One region of the Paenibacillus sp. Y660 genome, then DNA from elsewhere that is predicted to be linked to it. Evidence: predicted binding sites of a transcription regulator. Region 1 holds the regulator's gene; the other holds the start of a gene.
The links. The regulator LexA, encoded in region 1, represses DNA repair genes until DNA is damaged. The targets are predictions, from matches to a motif close to CGAACATATGTTCG.

Region 1 (8,523 bases):
ACATAAACGTCGGCTGTATCGAGGAAATTGCCCCCGCGATCAACAAAGCGATCAATCATATCGATTGAATCCTCTTCACTTGTCGTATTGCAAAATGTCATCGTTCCCAAACATAACTCGGATACGGCTAGTCCACTTTTGCCAAGCAAATTATATTTCATATAAACACCCTCCCATGGATATTTAATGAGTACCACTGACCTTTATTAATGCTTGATATTGTCCTTATCATCAACAATTTCAATCTGATCCAGCTGTTGACGAAAATTATTTTTGAAGTTAGTCATATATTGCTTGCGCAGCTCATCTCTTTCGACCGTTTCTTCATCGGTTAAACCTACCGATTTATTTTTACGAGCCAGCTCGTTAATACGTTCAATTATTTTCGAGAATTCCATTGCTTGCTCTACTCCTCTCATGATGAAAAAACCTCTACACTATACTTTGACATTTTCAACGTTCAGTTGTCAAGGAATCGTAGAGGCTTCATCGGTAATCTATGGAGTTAGAGCACTGCTATTATTGTAGAACGACCTGATCGCCAGCTTTTAATCCTTTAAGCACTTCCGTCAGCTCGGGCGTTTCGAGCCCGATTTTAATTTCTTTCCGCTCATACTGGCCATTACCCGTATCCTTCATGACAAAATGCTTATCTTTTTCACGAATGATTGCAATCGATGGAACCGCAGTTGTATTTTCCTTGCGCTCAGTCTCTATTGCACCATTCAAGCTCAGACCTGCTATCAAATACTCGCTAGGCTCAAGAATGATGACGACCTCAAACTGAGCAGCTTGATTTAAATTATTTTGATCCGTTCCTGTTTTCGCAAATTTAGATACTTTCAGTACTTTCCCCTTCAGCTTCAGTTCCTTCATCGCATTCATCTTAACCTGAACCGGCATGCCGGGCTTGATGCGAAAAACATCCTGTTCCCCAACTAGCGCAATGAATTGCAATTTGTTCAAATCAACGACCTTGCCCACATATTCATTGTCTGTTAAAGCTTGCGGCCGTTTGTTGGCATTATCAAATAAAAAGATTCCTGTGGCCGGTGAGCGTAAGCTGGAATCTTTCAGCTTGTTTTTCTTCACAAGCAGCTCCTTCACTTGAATGCTCGACGTCACATCATTCAATTCCTTCGTCAAGCGAGCTATTTCCTTATTAACAAAAACCTTTTTGCGCCCCTCTTCAGTAGATTCCAACGGGCTCGATTCGTCATCCACCTGACTTAAATAGTCATTCAGATCAGCCTCGAGTTTAGCTTTATGCAGTACTGCCTCCGCCTGCAAAATCTCGTTTTGCACCGCTGTCTGATCGAGCTTAAACAGCACATCGCCCTTCTTCACCTGCTGGCCGTCCTCAATTGCCCACTCTGTGACCTTTGAGCCAAAGGGGGCATATACGAGCGTCTCCTGCTCATACAGCGACTTTCCTTTCACCTCAACTGTACTCGCAATCGTCTCTTTCGTCACTTGAAACGTAATCGGCTGCGAGTCTGTTGCCATTAGGTCTGCGGGCCTTGATGGATTTCCAATTCTATATAGTACAAAGCTGATGCCGATAATAATAAGACCAATTATTGCCCACTTTATTTTCTTCTTCATCTTTATGCTCCTTCTTCAACTTTAAATTAATCTCGTCTTATCGCTGTCAGAGCATCTGTACGTGATGCGCTAATAGCTGGATAAATTCCTGAAAATATGCCAGTGGCAAGCGCGAATGCCATACCGATTGGAATCGTTAATAAAGGAACAAATATAATGACCGAATCCTGTTCGTTGGATAAGTTCGTAATCAGACCATTAATACCCCATACGATCCAGTATGAAAATAATACGCCAAGCAATCCGCCAAGCAGACCCAGCAACGCTGCTTCTACAATAAACATATTTCGAATTTGGCTAAGGTTAGCGCCAAGCACCTTCATGATGCCAATTTGCCTTCGCCTTTGATAGGTAGACATCGTCATAGCTACGACAATTGAAATAGAAGCGATAATGAGAATAAAAACACCGATGCCAAGTGCGGCTGCTTTTATAATTTTAAATTCATTCGCAAGCCGTTCCTTTTGAAATAAATTAGTTTGCGTTGACACGACAAGCTTTTGAAGCTGTCGCTCTACTTGCTCGATTTTGGATTGATTATCGACCTTCACGATAATCGAATTATAGGATTCCTGCTGATCGCCAGGCAGCTTAAGCTCTTTCTTAAGGAGCGCTGCCGTCTCAATCGATATGTAGCCCTTCTTGTCGTACATAATCTGATCATCCTTGAGACCGCTTGGTTTTTTCAGGACACCAACAACACGCAGCGGCCTGCTTAGAACCTGACCTTCAGACGAATAATAGCGAAACTGTATTTGCTTCTGATATAAAACGGTTGGAATACTGTTTAAGCTTTGATATTGCTCGAACACTGCATCATCATATGGATTCGAGTTTAGCTGCTCTTGTATATTTTGTTTGGTTATATCATCGATCAGACCCATAGTAGCGCCATAGTTAAGCACAATCATGTCCTCAAGATTAGATGGCCCGCCTTGCATGAATTCATTTCCGAAAGCTGTAAGCATCTCCAAATCCGTACCGATCAATTGGGTTTGATTTTGTGAAGCAAGCCCATCTAAAGTCGTCAGCTCCATATATTCAAGCTGCTGAAAAGGAGCTGCTGCCGTCACATGCTTGATTTTCTTCATAATATCAAGCTTTTGCTGCGTCAATTTCCCTTGTTTCAGCGATTCGCTTTCACTTTCATTTGCAGGGGTTTTGCTGCCAGCTCCAGCACCTGTATTTGCTGTTACCGTAATCTCATCCATTTTTAAATAGCTGTTCATCTGCTGCTCGACATAAATTTGCGCAGATTCGCCTATACTCATAGCTACAATAATGGCAGCACAGCCAATCGAAATACCTGCCGCACAAAGTGCCGTTACGACCTTCCTGCGCTTGACTTGATCCCAAGACAATCGTGTAATATCACTTATTCTCAATTTGCGTTCCCCCCGCAAGCAATCTTTCTTGAGCGGCTTCCTGCTCCGTCACGAGGTAACCATCCCGCAGCGTAATAATTTTTTCCGTTTGGGCTGCAACCTCACGTTCATGTGTAACGATGATAAAAGTCGTTTCCATCGATTTGTTCAAATGCTTCAAAATCATAATAATTTCTTCTTCTGTTTTTGTATCCAAATTACCAGTAGGCTCGTCCGCAAAAATGACCGATGGCTCAGTGATCAATGACCGGGCTATACTGACACGCTGCTGCTGTCCTCCTGAGAGCTGTGATGGAAATAATTCCGCTTTATCCGGAATTCCCACCTGTTCAAGCAAAGCAAGCGCTTTTTTCTTCCTTATAGAAGGATGAATCGATTGAAACACGAGCGGCAGCTCGACGTTTTCTCTAACGGTCAAATTGGCAATCAGCTCATACGCTTGAAAAATAAACCCGATATGCTTTCGTCTAAACTCAGCCAACCGATTTTCGTTCATCGTAACGATATTGTGGTCTGCAATAAAGATTTGCCCCTCTGTAGGCTTCATTAAGCCGGCCATTAAGTTCAGCAGCGTAGATTTGCCAGAGCCGGAGCTTCCTAAAAGCGCAATCATTTCTCCCTTATGTACATCAAAGCTAATATGCTGCAGTACAGCAGTCGCTTCATTCCCATTCATGAAGGAATGGGATAGCTCTTCAACACGTAACAATTCAGCCTCTCCTTTCAATCCCCTTCAATAGACGAACTTACCTAGGGAAAACCCTGCAGTTCACACAAAAAAACTTTCTAAAAGAAGTAGATTCCATTGATCTACTTGATTCAGAAAGCTATGTATATGATGAAACAATTCTATTAATTGTAAATGACTCTCAAATTAAATGCTAGGAATAATTAGCTTTTGCCCTGGCATAATTTCCGAGGATTGCAGGTTGTTGCGATCTTTAATCAAATAAATGACATATCGAATATCTTGCTTGCCATCGGTATATTGCTTAGCGATTTCCCAAAGTGTGTCACCCGAATGCACGATAACCATATTTTCTCCAGCTGTCGCTTCTGCTGGATAACTGCCGGAAGCAGCTGTTCCTATAAACAGAAAGCTAGTAAATAAAAGTGCGAACACAGCTGAGCAGACTACAATCTTTGCTGCATGGCGCTTCATCAATCGTCTGATCAAATGGTTAAACACCGTTGTTTTAACTGTTTCTTGTTTGTGTATCGTTCTATTAAAACTTGAACTAGTTATCATTATTCAGCACCCCAAACGTTTGTTCTGTTTTTAGAATACACGAACAAACGTTTGGAGTCAACAAAAAAATACGAACTTCTGTACTTGAGAACTTATGTTTGTACGAACTCCGGTTCTATGTTATAATTTGCTACAAACCTACTAATGGAGTGATCACAGTGTCGAAGATTTCTAACCGACAACATTCTATTCTTGAATTTATTAAGAATGAAGTCCGGGAGAAAGGCTATCCACCTTCCGTTCGAGAAATCGGCGAAGCTGTTGGATTGTTATCCAGTTCAACCGTTCACGGTCATTTGGACCGCTTGGAGAAGAAAGGCCTAATTCGCCGGGATCCCACTAAACCACGTGCTATTGAAATTTTAGATCAAGAAGGTGTGGATGGCATGATCCCCCTTTCCGTTGCCAAAGTACCTATCGTTGGTAAAGTTACTGCGGGTGTGCCTATTACCGCAACAGAGAACATCGAAGAGTATTTCCCTCTTCCTTCACACTTTGTAGGTGACAGCAGCGTATTCATCTTGAATGTCATGGGCGAGAGTATGATCGAAGCCGGTATTCACGATGGAGATTACGTTATTGTTCGTCAGCAGCAAACAGCTAATAACGGAGAAATCGTTGTTGCAATGACTGAGGATGACGAAGCAACGGTCAAGACGTTCTACAAGGAGAAAAATCACATTCGCCTGCAGCCGGAAAATTCCACAATGCAGCCGATTTTACTCCAAAATGTAACCATTCTAGGCAAAGTCATCGGACTTTTCCGGGATATCCATTAAAGCAAGTAAACGTACATAAAGAAGAGGCTGATCCGATATGCGCAAGCATAGTCGACTCAGCCTCTTCTTTGCTATTTATTTCTATTGTGTATCTTTCGGCATTCGATTCATTTTTCTTCACAAATAATGTAAATTTTTTCTCCCCACTCCTGCCTGCCCTATGACAAACACCCAATCAATGAGTGATTAGCCCGCATAACCTATAATGTATTCAACACGTAAGGAGGTGCACCTAAAAAATGTCCGGTTACGTTGGTGGAGCTTTTACAAACTTAGGTACAATTTTGGTCCTATTCATTTTATTGGTGATTATCGCATGCAGCTGCGGCTTCGGCGGCTACTAATTCAACCATTAAACTTCGCAAAAGACCCATACTATGGGTCTTTTTGTGTGGACTCATATTTTTATTGCGCACTATTCTAGATCTTATATGGCTCTCTTCCGAAGCTGGCCTACAGTCATTTTTGCTTTTGAAAGATGGACAAGCTGTTGTAGATTAAGCTGTGGATAATCATATAGCAGTCCTTCATAGACGACATGAAATTGACTGTAATTCAGAAAATCATCAGGTGTAACCAGCGTCGATGGACGGTTACAGACCGGAATCCCGCTTTTCCGCATCGTTTCTGCAACGAATTGTGAACAAAAGTAGGAATGGGCGGGCCGTAAATCCCACTCCATATACACCCCCACCAAACCAATCAAATTAGGATAAGTCATTTTGCGAACCGCGCGTATAGAATGCTCCCCCGATTACTAGTTTACTAGAAGGAACGCCTTTGCTTTTATAAAACTTAATTGATTTATCTACACTATATTGGGAAAAATACATCCGAAAATGAGATAGAAACAGAATGACCCGCATGAGAGACACCTTTGGAAAAGTGTCTTTCTTGCGGGTCATTATTAGGTTATGAACTTTAGGGATTCAGATCTTAGTAAAGAGTCAAGTATTGATCTCTTTCCCATTGGTGAACTTGTGTCCGGTACATATCCCACTCGATTTCTTTCAGTTCATAGAAATGGGCAAGCGCATGGTCGCCAAGCGCATCGCAAACGATGTCGCTTCTTAACATTTCGTCAAGAGCTTCCTTCAAATCAAGCGGCAAGCTTGGAATGCCTGCATCCTGACGCTCTTCCTCCGTCATGATGTAGATGTTGCGGTCTGTTGGAGCCGGCAACGGAAGCTTGTTCTGAATGCCATCAAGACCAGCTCTTAGCATAACAGCTAGTGCCAAATATGGGTTAGCAGCTGGATCTGGGTTGCGAACTTCGACGCGCGTGCTAAGACCGCGTGATGCTGGAATCCGAATCATTGGCGAGCGATTGCTTGCGGACCAAGCGACATAGCAAGGCGCTTCGTAGCCAGGTACAAGACGCTTATAGGAATTGATTGTTGGATTCGTGATAGCAGCCATAGCACGAGCATGAAGCAAGATACCTGCCATGTATTGACGAGCTACCGCACTAAGACCAAGCTTGTCCTTCTCATCGTAGAACATATTTGTGTCGCCTTGGAACAACGATTGGTGGCAATGCATTCCAGAACCATTTACGCCGAACAATGGTTTTGGCATAAACGATGCATGCAAGCCATGCTCGCGTGCAACCGTTTTAACTACCAGCTTAAACGTTTGAATTTGGTCAGCAGCTTTAATCGCATCTGCGTATTTAAAATCGATTTCATGCTGTCCAGGAGCTACCTCATGGTGAGAAGCTTCAATCTCGAAGCCCATCTCTTCAAGCGTAAGTACGATTTCACGACGGCAGTTTTCACCCATATCCATCGGTGCTAAGTCGAAATAGCCGCCCTGGTCATTTAGCTCAGTAGTCGGCTCACCGCGATCATCGGTTTTGAACAAGAAAAATTCCGGTTCAGGTCCAACATTCATTGCTGTGTAGCCAAGCTCTTCTGCTTCCTTCAAGGCACGCTTCAAAATACCGCGAGGATCTCCGGCAAACGGTGTTCCGTCTGGCATATAAATATCACAAATCAAACGGGCAACACGATCTTGTGTAACCCATGGGAATACAACCCAAGTATCTAAATCAGGGTATAAGTACATGTCTGATTCTTCAATACGTACGTAACCTTCAATGGAAGAGCCATCAAACATCATTTTGTTGTCAAGCGCCTTCTCTAGCTGACTGACTGGAATTTCAACATTTTTAATCGTTCCTAGTAAATCCGTAAACTGCAAACGAATAAACCTAACATTTTGTTCCTGTGCTATACGTCTAATATCCTCTTTAGTGTAACTCACAGAATCATCTCCTTAGTTTGCAAATCGATTGTTATATTAGTCAAACTAGCGCTTATTTAAGAAACGAGTCAATTGACCTTGAATAAGCGATGCTTGACCTGGTCTTTTCTCGAGCAACTGCTGCTTTAGCAAACGGTGCAGCTGCTGATCAGACAGCTCGCGACGCTTCACTTCCGATTGCTCACTGACAATCGTCGCATCATCCGATTCCTTCGATACCGGATTCATCACTTGCTTAATGCCAGCGATGTTAACGCCTTTCTCTATCAATGATTTTATTTCCAAAAGCCGTTCTACGTCATTAAATGAAAATAACCGCTGGTTTCCTGCCGTTCTTGCAGGTACGATCAATTCATGCTGTTCATAATACCGGATTTGCCTTGCCGTTAAATCCGTCAGCTTCATTACGATGCCGATAGGGAATAAGGCCATATTTCTGCGAATATCATCAGCCAAGCCGCATCAACCTTCCACTCGCTCATTTATACTTACATTCTAAACGTTACTATGCAAATGTGTCAAGTTATGTAAGGTTTAATCACAATTAAACCGCTATCCACAAGGCGATATAACGCAGTTAGAACACCGTACTTTGCATGAGCGTAAGTTAGGCCGCCTTGCATATAAGCGATGTAAGGTTCACGTATAGGCGCGTCAGCCGACAGCTCCAAGCTGCCTCCTTGTATGAACGTACCTGCCGCCATAATGACGGCATTCTCGTAGCCCGGCATGTCCCAAGGCTCGGGTACGACATGTGAATCTACAGCTGCTGCTTGCTGAATGCCCTGCACGAAAGCGATCAGATGCTCAGCTTGTCCAAAACGAACCGCTTGAATAAGATCGGTTCTCGGCTCATTCCATCTTGGTTTAGTTACAAATCCAAGCTCTTCAAACAAAGCTGCAGCCAGCACGCTGCCTTTAATGGCTTGGCCCACTAAGTGCGGTGCCAAGAACAATCCTTGGAACATAGGGCGAAGCGTTCCTAACATCGCACCAACCTCGCCACCAATACCTGGCGCCGTCAGTCGATAGGCTGCCGCTTCAACAGCTGCTGCTGTACCCGCGATATAACCACCGGTTTCGGCTAAGCCTCCGCCCGGGTTTTTGATTAGCGAGCCAGCCATTAGATCCACACCTACTTGGGTGGGCTCAAGCAGCTCTGTAAACTCCCCATAACAATTATCAACAAATACTAGCAGATCCGATTTCAGAGCTTTTACCCGCTTGACAATATCAGCAA
Region 2 (8,523 bases), on a different contig from region 1:
TTTGCTTTTGCGATCTGGGATACGAATAAGGAAACGATGTTCCTTGCCAGAGATTTCTTCGGCATCAAGCCGCTTTATTATACGCAAAACACATCGGACCGCTCTTTCCTGTTCGGCTCGGAAATCAAAGCCTTTTTAAAGCAGCCCGCTTTTAATAAAGAAATGAACAAGGATGCGCTAAAGCCGTATCTCACCTTTCAGTATTCGGTCATGGATGAGACTTTCTTCAAAGGCGTGTATAAGCTGAAGCCGGGCCATTATATGATTTATAACAAAGGGTCGCTTGAGATAAAGCCTTATTGGGACGCTGGCTTTGAGGCAGAAGAGAATAGCCTTTCCTATTACGTCGATCGTATTAAAAGCACAATAAAGGAATCGGTTGAATATCACCAGATCAGCGATGTTAAAGTCGGCTCATTCTTGTCCGGCGGCATTGATTCCAGCTATATTACCGCATTGCTTAAGCCAAACAAGACGTTTTCCATCGGCTTCCAGGATTACGAGGGAAATTTTAACGAGACGAACCTTGCCGAGGAATTATCTAATATTTTACACATTGAAAATCATAAAAAGCTGGTTACGGCCGACGAGTGCTTCGAGCTGCTGCCAACGATTCAGTATCATATGGATGAACCGCAGTCGAATCCGTCCGCTGTGCCTTTGTATTTCTTGGCGGAGCTGGCGAGCAAGCATGTGACCGTAGTGCTGTCGGGCGAAGGCGCGGACGAAATTTTTGGCGGCTACGATTGGTACGATACGACACCAGCGATGAAAAAATATAAGAAGCTGCCCTTTGTAGTCAGGCGTTCGCTCTCTCTGCTCGGCAGCAAGCTTCCCAAACATAGAATCACCTCCTTCGTCGTAAAAGGCGGACAACGGGTCGAGGAGCGTTTTATCGGACAGGCTTATGTGTTTGATGAAGCTGATGCGTCATCCGTATTGAAGGATGACTTTAAGCATGGACCTTCCGTGCAAAGCATCACGAATGAAGTATATAAACATGTGCGCGGCAAGGACGACATTACAAAAATGCAATATGTCGATCTGAAGCTTTGGCTTCCGGGCGATATTCTACTTAAGGCAGATAAAATGAGCCTTGCGCACTCCATTGAGCTGCGGGTTCCTTTTTTAGATAAAATGGTGATGGACCTCGCTTCCAAGCTGCCTGCAGAGCATCGCCTGCATAAGGGCAATACGAAGCATGCCTTGCGTACGGCGGCGAAGGAAGTACTGCCTGAGGAATGGGCGAACAGGCCGAAGGTCGGTTTCCCCGTACCGATTAGACACTGGCTTAGACAGGAAAAATATTATAAGCTCGTGAAGGATATGTTTCTCTCCGACCGGGCCAAGCTTTTTTTTCATACCGATGAGCTGCTGAAGTATCTAGATGCGCACTACTCGGGCAAGCAGAATTATGCCAGGTACATTTGGACGGTGTACGTATTCCTTATCTGGCACAAGACGTTCTTCGAGCAAGCGTAACCGGCAAGCGCTATTTGGGGCTGCCATGACCGCTACGCACTGTAGCAACTATAACAGCGATACAGTAAAGGGAACTCCAACATGAAGAGAATCGTAAAGCTACTGGTGTTACTGGGTATTATCTTTTTCGTTTATACGTTGTTTAATAAAGAGGATACTGCAAAAATAGACAAGGAAACAGCCAAGCAATCGCCAACGACCGCTCCTACACCCAAGATCGAGCAAGGTACCCTTACAATCGTTAATACGGATGAAACTGCTGAGCAGCCGATTACAGGCACCGTATTTACGATTACAGCTGCAGATAGCGCCAAAGTCATCGGTACATTGACTACGGACGCAACGGGCAAAGCAACGTCTAGTTTGCTTGATTACGGGACAAGCTATACAATTAAGCAGCAGAAGGTTAGCGCGCCTTATCAATTATCGGAGGAAGAGCATCGCTTGACTGTGAATGCACCCGAGCAGCAGCTTCCGGTTGCCAATCGCGTGCTGGCGCATGTGAAGGATTTTGAGAGAAAAGACGATGGTACAATCGAGATTAAGAAGGTATATATCGATGTGGATACCGTTATGCAGAAGCCTGAGCTGCCTAATGGCTGCGAGATAACTTCCTTGACCGCTGTACTCCATTATTATGGCTATGAGGCTACGAAGACGGAGATGGCAGACGTTTATTTGCCGAAGCAGCCTTTTTCCTCCAAGAACAATAAACTTTATGGACCCGATCCATACCAAGCATATGCAGGCGATCCGAGGCAGCTTAAAGGCGGATTTTTCAGCTTCGCTCCTCCTATCGTCGAGGCGGCCAATTTATATTTTGATGCCATAGGACGAAGCAGCAGCACGGCAGATATAAGCGGAAGCACGCGGGAACAAATTATGGAGCAGCTAGACAAAGGCATTCCTGTCGTCACTTGGATTACGCTTGATCTCACGCCGCCAAAAATGAATTATGGCTGGTACTACAATGCTACGGGTGAATATCACTCAGCTCCGGTTAATTTGCATGTTGTCGTACTAAATGGCTACGAGGATGGCATCGTACATGTCATGAACCCGTTAAAGGGACAAGTGACCTACGATGCAGACACATTCTTTAACAGCTATGAGGAAATGGGCAGCCATGCTATGATTGTCGGTAACTAAAATTTTATTAATTAAACACTTCATTAAAAGTAGGTTGAACTATGGAAGCTAAAAGCTTAGGTGTCATTGGCGGAATGGGTCCGAAAGCAACATCGGTATTTTTCGACCATGTGATCGAACAGACTGCAGCAGACCGAGATCAGGACCATATCAATATGGTTATCCTTAATCATGCCACTTTACCCGATCGTACGAGTGTCATATTGAGCAACACAGGCGAGCTGTTTCTTGAAGCGGTTGCGAAGGATTTGAAGCTGCTTGAAGCGACTGGCGTATCCAATATCGCAATCCCATGCAATACGTCCCACTATTTCTATGACGAAATGCAGAAGATGACCAGCATCAACATTATCAACATGGTGGACGAGACGCTGAAAGAGATCTACGATGCTTATGGCGAGCACTGCAAGGTCGGCATTTTAGCAACGAATGGAACCGTAAGCAGCGGCGTCTATCGCAAAGGCTGCGATCATTACAATATGCAGCTCCATGAGCCGAGTGAAGAGGTTCAGGAGCATGTGATGGATATTATCTACAATAAGGTTAAACGCAATTTGCCGGTTGAGCCTTCCGAGTTTGAAGACATTATCCATCATCTTCTGGAGCATGATCAGTGCCAATGCGTCATTATCGCGTGCACCGAATTGTCCTGTATCCCCATTCAGAGCGAGGTCGCGAAGCATTGTGTCGATGCTATGGCCGTGCTTGTTCAGAAGTCTATCGAGCTATCCGGCAAGCAGTCCATCACGAAAATAAAAGCATAAGGCGTTAGAGGCGGCCTGGCAAAGAACATTAGCATAGAAAAAATCCGGAGAAGGTTCTCCGGATTTTTTTATTAATATGAACGTTGTTGACTATGAATTAAACCAGATTAAGCTCGACGTTGATGTTGCCGCGAGTTGCTCTCGAATATGGGCATACTTGATGAGCCGCTTCGACCAATTCCTTAGCTACATCCTGCTCTACACCTGCAACCGAAATATCCAGCTTCGCACCAAGCTCATAGCCTCCGCCATCATCCTTGCCAAGTGTAACATGAGCAGTCACTTCTGTTTTTTCCACTTTAATCTTTTTCATTCGAGCCACTAGGTTAAGCGCGCTCTCAAAGCATGCCGCATAGCCTGCTGCAAATAGCTGCTCTGGATTGGTCGCTCCGCCTACTCCTCCAAGCTCTTTAGGAGCTTTCACTTCAAGATTCAAAATATTATCGCTCGATACGAGTTTGCCGTCTCTTCCACCTGTTGCTGTTACTGTAGCTGTGTATAAATTTTTCATGTTCAATTCCTCCAATTAGGTTATTTTGTTCGATCTTGATGTTCGAATAGCTGCAAAAGAAACGGTACGGGCATGCTGCATGCCGTCATTTGTTTGACATCATGCTTTCTTATAACCCAAATCCTCTTGTTCTATTCTCTTCAGCAGAACCAACAGCATTTATTTAATTCTATACAATTTAGTTTTATACAATTTAATATACACCTTTCTTCCATCGATGTCAATAGCCCAATCCTAACTTCACAACAAAAAAAGCGGCCATCTCCCTATTTTCTCGGAGGCGGTCGCCTGCTGCACGTATTCGATTGATGAGACATTGCGTTTTATATATCTGCCTTCTTACCAAGGCGATTATTTAAATACGAGCGATTAGCCAATATCCGCTCATCCGATGGTCTGAAAATGGCCGCCTTCTCGTTATGCTCATACGCTTTTTCGTACTCGCCAATCCGATCATAGCAGACGCATAGCTGCAAATTCGGCAGCCATGTGGAGCAGGCTAAGTTCTCAAAGCCCAAGCTCTCCTCCGGCTTCTCAGTCGTTAACGCGAGCCTGTACCAGTAAATGGCCAGCTTATGTTCATTTCTCTGCATGAAATAATAGCCTAATCGACAGCAAAACTCCGCTCTCGGCTTGTCATAATGAAAGGAGCGTAAGATGGAATCGAGCATATTGCGCGTGTCATGAAGCTCGTCATAACAATCGGACAGCCTGCTGCAGGCAGTCACATTATCTTCGATCCAGCCTTTTTCCGTGGCAAGAAATTGATTGTAATATTTTATGGCAGCCTCAAATTTTCCATGGTCCTTAAGCTCGTTGGCGTAATAAAACAAATCGCGCGGAGAAAAGCTTTCCCCTTTGGCTAAGCGCTGCTCATATATGTTCAAATTGCGATCACTGTCATGGTGAATGCTGCTATGCGTTACCGCCACGTCACTATGCAAGATGTGGCCATACACCTCTAGGTATTCATGTACCGGGCCAATCCATTTAAATGCCCGATCCCGCCTCACAAGCCGATTGCGCCTTAATTTAGTGGTGACGTTGCCGAATTCATCGAATGCCAGATGATATTCCATCGAGACCGAGTCGACGTCCGGGCTTAAATGCTGCTTTAAGCTTATCAGCTTCTGGCGATCAGATTCCTTCAAAATATCATCAGCATCCAGCCACATAATATGCGACTTTGTTGCCAAAGAAAAAGCAAAGTTGCGGGCTGCTGCGAAATCATCGATCCAGGTAAAATGCTCAATTCGTTCGGTGAATTCACTTGCAACCTGCTCCGTCGAATCGGTAGAGCCTGTATCCACAATAATAATCTCATCGGCGATATCTTTTATGGAGGAAAGACATCGCCCGAGTGTTTTTTCTTCATTTTTGACAATTAAGCACAGGCTTATGGAAACCAACGAAATCACACTCCCGCGAGTCGATTAGATTGATTCATCATATTCCAGTGTGATTGTTCTGTTACTTTTGGAGTATTAACGGCGCTGCCCCAAGTAAAAAAGAACCCAAAGGATTTCTCCAACGAGGTCTTGCCAACAGCTTCTAATCGATTTCAGGGATATCGGCTTCACGATCTCTAACTTCAAGGATACGAGGCAGCTGCTCAAAAAATACATCAACGACCCGCGGGTCAAAATGGCGGCCACGCTCTCCCTCAATCAGCGCTAGTATTTGATCCAGCGGCCAAGCCGCTTTATAGATACGTGAACTGCCTAATGCGTCAAAAACATCCGCTATCGCCGTAATCCGTCCATATATGTGGATGTCTTCTCCTTTAAGGCCTTGCGGGTAACCCGAACCGTCCCATTTCTCATGATGCTGCAAAGCAACGATCGCCGCAGCCCGAAGAAGCTGCCGCTTCGAATTTCGCAGAAGCCGGAAGCCAATATCTGAGTGCTGCTTCATCTGCTCGAACTCTTCATCCGATAGCTTCCCAGGCTTTTGCAGGATAGAATCAGGTATGGCTACTTTGCCGATATCATGCATCGGCGAGGCGTTCCGAAGCATGTCTGCTTCCGTCTCATTCATTCCTAAACCTAACGCTAATAGATATGAATAATGGGCGACTCGATTAACATGATTGCCTGTTTCCTTAGAGCGGCCCTCGCCAATTTTGCCCATCGCCAATATAATCTCTTTTTGCGTCTCGATAATTTCATCATTGAGCATGATCGATTCTAACGATTTTCCTGAATAGGCTGCAGCAAGCGACAAATAATCCATATCCTGAGTCGAAAAGGTCTGTTTCTCTGTCAACTTGTTGATAGCCTGATACGCACCGATGACTTCTCCCTGATTATTGCGAAAAGGAATGGTCATAATCGACTTTGTCCGGTACCCCGTCTTTCGGTCGTTATCCGGGTTATGTCTGGGATCTTCGTAGGCATCATCGATAAAAATAGGCTGCCCCGTGCTAATCGAGCTTCCTACGAGCCCGCTTCCATATGGTATACGAATCTCCCCGACACCGTGAGCGACAACTGTAAAAAGCTCATTGCGAGCGACATCAATGAGCCACACGGTACAACGGTCAGCAACAACCATTTCTCTCCCCATATTCGCCATTAAAACAAGCACGGATTCCAATTTTTTCTCATTAGCAATTTTTGCTGTATATTCGAAGATCACCTTAAGCATCTGTTCAGGCGACAAATCTAATCTATAAGAATGGGGTTCATTGTAGTCTTGATACATGCAGAGCACTCCTCCGGCCGTTCGAGCTCAATACCACTACATCTATTCGCCTTCATGGCATTTAAATCCTGCTTTTCATACATTATTTGAGAGGTTTTTCGACAAAAAATGCATGGTTTACATTTGCTTTAGGAATCTTGCTTACTTAAAAGCGCACATGCTATAATAACTATTGCTGCGCGTCCGTAGCTCATCCGGATAGAGCAAACGTTTCCTAAACGTTAGGTGGGAGGTTCGAGCCCTCTCGGGCGCGCCATATCTAATTATCTCGCATACATAATCACGACCTTCTGCAAATAATCGTAGAAGGTTTTTTGTTGTAAAAAATGATAGCTTCGATATGTTGACTACAGAACGTCTGTTCGCATATAATGTGCATGAGGTGATTTACATATGGCGATGCCGTTATTCGAAATAAACGATCCAGCTCTACAACGTCCACCTGCAAGCGAGGAGATTCAGCTTATACATGATTCCATTATCCTTCCGCTAACGCTTGTCGTAGTCGAACGCAATAGGCGCGAGCTGGACCGTAAAGCCCGGACATTACGTTCTATATTCGCTAAAGCAGCGGCTCTTATCATGCTGCAAATAAAGGCTGATTTGACTACGAACACCAAGGCAATGATCCGTAAAGGCATTACCGTTTGTATGGACAACAGCTTTAATGGCAACATTAGCTATCGCTATAATTGCCGTGGATTCGAAGAAACAGCAGCCTTCTCTCACGAATACATACGCAATGAAATAAATAAACGAATTTCTGCTTATAATGCTGAGATTTTCACTCAAGATGCTTCCATCCACTCGAACATGAACAGCATATAATCGCAGGCACTCTCCATGGAGTCTCGTTATTAACGAGGCTTTTTTTTGCAGTTCTTCAAGTGCAAATTCACTTAAAGCACGCTGGCTTTGAAAAATTGTAACCTGTACGATGTTCGCTGCGTAAAAATAAAAGTAAGCAAAATGCTATTTTTGCATACTCTGCCATGGATATCTGTAATCACCTAATTAGGAGGAATAAAAATGAAGGCTGCAGGTACGCTGCTATTAGTTACTGCCATAATTGAAGCTATTTTAGGCTTTCCCGTACTGGGGGGCGCGTTGGTCATATTCTCTGGATACACCCTGTTGTTCGCAGCGCTTGTTCTTCACATCGTGACGCTTGTGTTTTGCTCCCAGCATAATAAACCGATCGTGGGCAGCATTCTTGGTATCGTTACATCGGTACTGGCTTGGATTCCAATTCTCGGCATGATCATGCACCTTACGACGGCCGTATTTCTATTCATTGCTGCATCCAAAAAAGATCAGCACGTCAATCCGCCATACCCGCCCGCTCCGGGCAGCTTCTAATCACCAAAGAGGGCTATCCCACCGTAGAATTTTCTACAGGAGGATAGCCCTCTCTTATGGTTTAAGCACGAGCCTCGCTATTTAACCGGCTAATCATATTCCTTCTCCTGTGTACGCTCAGGATCAATCCCATCGCCATTAGTTCGAGAATGCCGTTTGTTCCGCCATAGGAGACGAATGGCATATTCGTTGCATTTACCGGCAGCAGTCCGAACGACATGAGTATACTCCATACAAAATGAAATCCGATAATTGAAAAAATCCCCGTTACAATCCCTTTCGCATAGGAGTCCTTCAAATCTCTAATTAATCGAATCGTTCTGAAGATAAAAAGCAGTGTAACCAATATGATTGCTCCGCCGAATACCCATCCAAGACTATAAATCAAATAGGTAAATATCATTTCACTTTGTAGATATCGAATGGTTTCGATCTGTGCCCCGAAGCCTTGCCCCCACATGCCGCCTAAACGAATGGCTTCTATAGATTGATGTGTAGCATAACTCACGCCGTAAGCATTGTCTTGATTTAGAAAACCCATATACCGTTGCCATA

Region 2: a site for LexA is predicted at 6,961-6,974, ahead of AC2TDN_RS21010 (YhjD family protein). Genes of this name have one in related genera too.

The regions. Positions count from the first base shown of each region.
Region 1 is NZ_JBXBBJ010000020.1:36,051-44,573, reverse strand. Features, by position in the region: gene AC2TDN_RS19775 (aldo/keto reductase) at 1-161, opposite strand, end outside; gene AC2TDN_RS19770 (DUF896 domain-containing protein) at 207-419, opposite strand; gene AC2TDN_RS19765 (efflux RND transporter periplasmic adaptor subunit) at 520-1,605, opposite strand; gene AC2TDN_RS19760 (ABC transporter permease) at 1,632-2,990, opposite strand; gene AC2TDN_RS19755 (ABC transporter ATP-binding protein) at 2,977-3,699, opposite strand; gene yneA (cell division suppressor protein YneA) at 3,865-4,239, opposite strand; gene lexA (transcriptional repressor LexA) at 4,398-5,018, shown strand; gene AC2TDN_RS19740 (hypothetical protein) at 5,446-5,700, opposite strand; gene glnA (type I glutamate--ammonia ligase) at 5,955-7,283, opposite strand; gene AC2TDN_RS19730 (MerR family transcriptional regulator) at 7,329-7,739, opposite strand; gene AC2TDN_RS19725 (methionine gamma-lyase family protein) at 7,802-8,523, opposite strand, start outside.
Region 2 is NZ_JBXBBJ010000023.1:53,873-62,395, forward strand. Features, by position in the region: gene asnB (asparagine synthase (glutamine-hydrolyzing)) at 1-1,482, shown strand, start outside; gene AC2TDN_RS20980 (C39 family peptidase) at 1,564-2,631, shown strand; gene AC2TDN_RS20985 (aspartate/glutamate racemase family protein) at 2,673-3,395, shown strand; gene AC2TDN_RS20990 (organic hydroperoxide resistance protein) at 3,493-3,906, opposite strand; gene AC2TDN_RS20995 (glycosyltransferase) at 4,230-5,315, opposite strand; gene AC2TDN_RS21000 (HD domain-containing phosphohydrolase) at 5,458-6,609, opposite strand; tRNA gene AC2TDN_RS21005 (tRNA-Arg) at 6,789-6,865, shown strand; gene AC2TDN_RS21010 (YhjD family protein) at 7,003-7,437, shown strand; gene AC2TDN_RS21015 (hypothetical protein) at 7,639-7,968, shown strand; gene AC2TDN_RS21020 (FtsW/RodA/SpoVE family cell cycle protein) at 8,030-8,523, opposite strand, start outside.